One region of the Arthrobacter jiangjiafuii genome, then DNA from elsewhere that is predicted to be linked to it. Evidence: predicted binding sites of a transcription regulator. Region 1 holds the regulator's gene; the other holds the start of a gene.
What was found. The regulator Rex, encoded in region 1, represses fermentation and respiration genes when NADH is low (regulators of the CRP and FNR family bind a similar motif). The targets are predictions, from matches to a motif close to CTTGTGAANNNNTTCACAAG.
Positions count from the first base shown of each region.

Region 1 (2,449 bases):
AGGATCTTGACGCCTTCGGCCTTGGCCGGTCCATGCAGGAAATCGCCCACCAGACGGCCCGTGTAGAGTCCGTCGTCTATCTCGCTCACCGTGCCCAGCGCCCCGGTCAGGTGCAGGCGGTTGGCGATGACCGAGGCCACCTCCACCGGGGTTCCCGTCACCAGCCATACCGGCCGGCCGGATTTCATGTGCTGTTCGGTCAGGGCGCGGGTCCCCGGCCAGATCTTGGACTCGATCATCTCGTCGTAGACCTCCTCGCCCAGGACCCGGATATCCGCGGCCGCCAGGCCGGTGGCCAGCGTCAGGGCGGCGTCCCGGACCGAATGGACGTCCTTGAGATTCTCGCCCTGCAGCAGGAAGCGGGCCTGCTTCCGGGCAAATCCGAAGGCCTCGCGCAGCGTGAAGATCTTGCGCTGGTACATCTTCCGGCCCACGTGAAACAGGCTGGCCCCGCGCATCAGGGTGTTATCGACGTCGAAGAACGCGGCTTCGCCAGGGGTTACCGCCGCTGCCGTGGGCTCGGCGGCTCGTACAACGGTGGTTCTGGGCATACCCCTGAGTCTACGCAGAAACCGGCACGTGACGCGGAACGACAGATCCCGGCGCAGGCGGGAGCCGTGGAGCGGCTACTTTGGAAGGATGAACATTTCGGCCGCCGGCCCCTCTCCGGACCTTCTGCTCCTGACCCGACCGGGCTGCCATCTGTGCGTTGCCGCGCGGCAGGTCCTGGACCGGATCAGCGCCGATCTGGGAATCCCCTGGCGTGAGCAGTCAATTGAGGGGGATGATGAACTGGCCTCTCGCTTCGGCGAGGAAATCCCGGTCCTGCTGATAGACGGAATCCAGCGCGACTTCTGGCAGCTCGACGAAACCCGGATCCGCCGGCTGCTGGGCCATTAACCGCACCCCGGCAAGTGCTTTGTCAGCACCCGGCCGCGGACTAGAGTGGGGAAACCGGGGCCCTCCAGGCGACCGGACCGGGCTCGGGCCGCGCACCCAAATGACGACAACGACGATAGGTACATGTGAGCATCTCGGAGGAACCAGCCCGGCCGGCCGGCGCTGCGGCAGCCCACCGGAACATTCCGCCTGCCTCCCTTGCCCGTCTGACCATCTACCTGCGCGCGCTCGGCACCATGCTGGCCGACGGCGTCGAGCGCGTCTCCTCGGATGAACTGGCCGAAGCCACAGGAGTGAATTCGCCCAAAGTCCGCAAGGACCTTTCCTATCTGGGCTCCTACGGCACACGCGGTGTCGGTTACGAGGTGTCGTACCTCAGCGGACATATTGCCGCCGCATTGGGCCTGACGCAGAACTGGCGCGTGGCGATCGTCGGGGCCGGAAACCTGGGCAAGGCCCTGGCCGGCTATCCCGGATTCGGGTCGCGCGGCTTCGAGGTGGTGGCCCTGCTCGACTCCGATCCACTGGTGGTGGGGCAGGAAATCGGCTGGCTGCGGGTCAGCCCCGTCGATGTGATGGAAACCGTGCTTGAACGCACCCGGGCCAACATGGCGGTCCTCTCTGTACCGGCGGATGTGGCCCAGGGCCTGTGCGACAGGCTGGTGGCGTGTGGCATCACCAGCATCCTCAGCTTCGCACCGGTGGTGCTGCAGGTTCCCGACCACGTCCAGCTGCGGAAGGTGGACATGGCTACCGAGCTGCAGATCCTCGCCTACCACGCGCAGCGGGCCCGGGTTTCCGATATCGCGGATCAAGCCAGGGCCCGGCTGGCCGAATAGCCCCCCGTCCCCGCGCGTTTGGAGCCCGGCCCGGCCGGCGCCCGCAAGTCAGCCTCCGCCGCCGCGGTACCGGGGGGTCCGGGGGCGGAAATACCTGTTGCAGTCCCTGCGGTACAACAGGGCCAGGCCGGCCGCCGCTGCCGCCGCGGCATAGACCTGCGCCACTTCGCCGTGCACCAGGGCCGCCACCAGTGCAGGACCGACGAGGACAGTGCCGCCGATCCGGGCCCAGTTCCGGCCCTCCCTGATCAGGAAGGCGAACAGCAGGTACAAGCCAAACACCACGAGCGCGGTGGCCAGGGCGAGCCCCTGGAACAGGGCCGCATAGCGGGTGACATCGACACCGAACCTTTCGAGCTGCGCAGCGGTGGCGGATAGTTCCGAAACGGGTGCCCGGGTCGCTGCGACACCGCCAATCAGGGTGATGATGCCACCGAGCACAATCAGGGCCGCGGACAGCCTGACCACGCGCGGCCGCGGTCCCTTCCATTCGCGGTAGGGAACACGGATGAGAGCCGCCGGCAACGGGGCCCAGTCGGGAGGTGCCATGCCTTGTCCGGCGTTCGCCGTCGGGTGGGAAACACCGGAACTTGCCTGGACTCCAGGGGCGCCGGCCCGAAGGGAAATCGCGGATCGGATGCCGCGGCCCCGGCGGGACTCGCGCTGACGTGGGGGAGTGGGGGAAGCAGGAAATGAACTCATAGCGGGTG
Region 1 covers NZ_CP076022.1:3,131,729-3,134,177, reverse strand. Annotated here, with positions in the region: gene KKR91_RS14700 (HAD family hydrolase) at 1-551, opposite strand, end outside; gene KKR91_RS14695 (glutaredoxin family protein) at 640-900, shown strand; gene KKR91_RS14690 (redox-sensing transcriptional repressor Rex) at 1,026-1,739, shown strand; gene KKR91_RS14685 (hypothetical protein) at 1,788-2,288, opposite strand.

Region 2 (2,449 bases), 790 kb from region 1:
CCAGGACCAGGCAGGCCACGGTGTAACCCAGTGCCACGGCAACCGGCCCGGGAAGTACCCGGGGCCGGGGGATGGCGGTGGCGCCGGGCAGCGCGGGGGGTGCGACGTCGTCGTCCCCGCGTTCAATCATGGGCCCTGGCTCCCTGGAATAGGCGTACTACATCCTCCACGATATTGCGGACCACGGGCAGGCGGGAGAGGATCACCAGCTTCGCGGCCAGCGGTGCCACGTTTTCCACGAGCCGGCGGGAGCGGTGCTGGCCGGGGGAGCGGTCATAAATCCAGAACAGGGTCACGCCCATGTGCACCAGCCACAGGAGTTCGGGCAGGTCGTCGCGGATGGCCAGCGGCGGCTGCGGGCGGGACCTGGTAACCGCCTGCCGGAACAGGGCGATGGATTTGGCGCGGCCCACGCCGGCGCCGGCCGCGTGCCGGCTGTAGGCGGGTGCCCTGCCCGACGACGGCATGGCCGTGCGCATGAAGTGGGCGCCGAAGTCATGGTACGGACCCATGACCTCCAGATTGGCGAGCAGGATCAGCCGCAGGTGTTCACCCAGATTGTGGCCTTCGCGCAGCAGCGGCAGGGAGCGGGTGCGGTGTTCGTCCTGGAGGAAGCGGTATAGCTCGGCCACCAGCTCGTCCTTGGAGCGGAAGTAGTAATAGGCGTTGCCGACGGAGACCTCAGCTGCCTCGGCAATGCTGCGCATCGTGGTTTTGGCGTACCCCTGCGAGCGGAAGAGTTCCAGTGCTGTTTCCAGCAGAAGCCGACGCGTCTGTTCGCTCTTGTCCGTCGCGGCCATCAACGCTCCTGGTTTCCGTTATGCGCCGCTTGTGGGTGGTACGCAGGCTGAAGGGGGCCGGCCCTGGCGTGCACCGGTTGCGGGGTTGCCCGCCCGCAAGTACATCACGGTTTTGAACGTGTTCAAAAACGCACCGCACAGGGGTGTCCGGGCGGGCAGGGAGCGGAGTCGGGGCGGAACATGGCAGAATTGACGGCGGCCCACGCAGGGCCGCCCGGTGCAGCGGGCACAGTGCTAATACAGCCGGCGGATCGCCAGGCGAACCACTACTGAAACGGAAGACCCATGCACACGCAGTCCGGCGCCGAAACGGCTCCCGCTCCGGCCTTTGCCCAGCGGGGCAGCTCCCATTACGACATCATCCTGGCGCTCATGTGCGTGGTGATCGTCATTTCCAACATCGGAGCCACGAAGGGTGTGGTGCTGGGTCCGATCGCGCTGGGCCCGATTGTCGGAGACTTCAGCATCGTGACCGACGGCGGGTTCTTCCTTTTCCCGCTGGCCTACATCCTCGGGGATGTCATCAGCGAGGTGTACGGCTTCAAGGCGGCCCGCCGGGCGATTTTCACCGGTTTTGCGGTGGCGGCCCTGGCGGCGGTCAGCTTTGCCGTCATTATTGCGCTGCCGGGGTTCGACGACGACTACGGGCAGTCCAAGCAGGCTGCGCTGGAGCTGGCGCTGGGTCCTGTGTGGCAGATCGTGCTGGCCAGTCTCCTGGGCTTCCTGGCCGGACAGACACTGAATTCCTGGGTCCTGGTCAAGATGAAGGAGAAGTTCCGGGAAAAGGCGCTGGCCGGCCGGCTGATGGCGTCCACCGGCGTGGGCGAGTTCGCGGACACGCTGATTTTCTGCGCTGTCGCTGCCCCCGTGATTGGGATTTCCGACCCGGGCAGCTTCATCAATTACGTGATCTTCGGCTTCGTGTACAAAACGCTTATCGAGTTCCTCTTCGTGCCGGTCACGGCCGCGGTCATCAAAGCGATCAAGAAGCGCGAACCGAGCTACGCAGCTGTCACCGAAGCGCCACCGGCAGCCTAGACCTTGGAGCTGTAGTACTTCCCGAGGGTCTCTGCCTTGAAGTCGAAGAAGGAGCCGTCCTCGATGGCCAGCCGGGCGTCGTCGACCAGTTTTACGGTGAAACGCTCGTTGTGGATGGAGACCAGCGTGGACGCGACCATTTCCTTGGCCCGGAACAGGTGGTGGATGTAGGCCTTCGTGTAGTGCGCGCAGGCATAGCAGTCGCAGCCCTCCACCAGCGGCGTGAAGTCCTTCTTGAAGCGGGCGTTGGACAGGTTCAGCCGCCCGTGCGGGGTGTAGAACGCACTGGTGCGGGCCACCCGGGTGGGGGAGACACAGTCAAAGGTGTCGGCGCCGTTTTCGATCGCGGTGAAGATGTCATCCGGTTCGGAAATGCCCAACAGGTGGCGGGGTTTGTCCTCGGGAAGCTCCTCGGTGCACCAGCGCACAATGGTGCCCAGGTTTTCCTTCTCCAGGGCACCGCCGATACCGAAGCCGTCAAAGTCCATGGCGCCCAGGTCGCGCGAGGCCTGCCGGCGCAGATCCTCGTACTGCGCGCCCTGCAGCACGCCGAACAGGGCCTGGTACGGCTTGCCGACACGCTCTTCGGTCAGCCGGCGGTGTTCGATGAT
Region 2 covers NZ_CP076022.1:326,625-329,073, forward strand. Annotated here, with positions in the region: gene KKR91_RS01730 (hypothetical protein) at 1-130, opposite strand, end outside; gene KKR91_RS01735 (TetR/AcrR family transcriptional regulator) at 123-800, opposite strand; gene KKR91_RS01740 (queuosine precursor transporter) at 1,086-1,838, shown strand; gene tgt (tRNA guanosine(34) transglycosylase Tgt) at 1,835-2,449, opposite strand, start outside.
Region 2: a site for Rex is predicted at 910-929, ahead of KKR91_RS01740 (queuosine precursor transporter). Genes of this name have one in related genera too.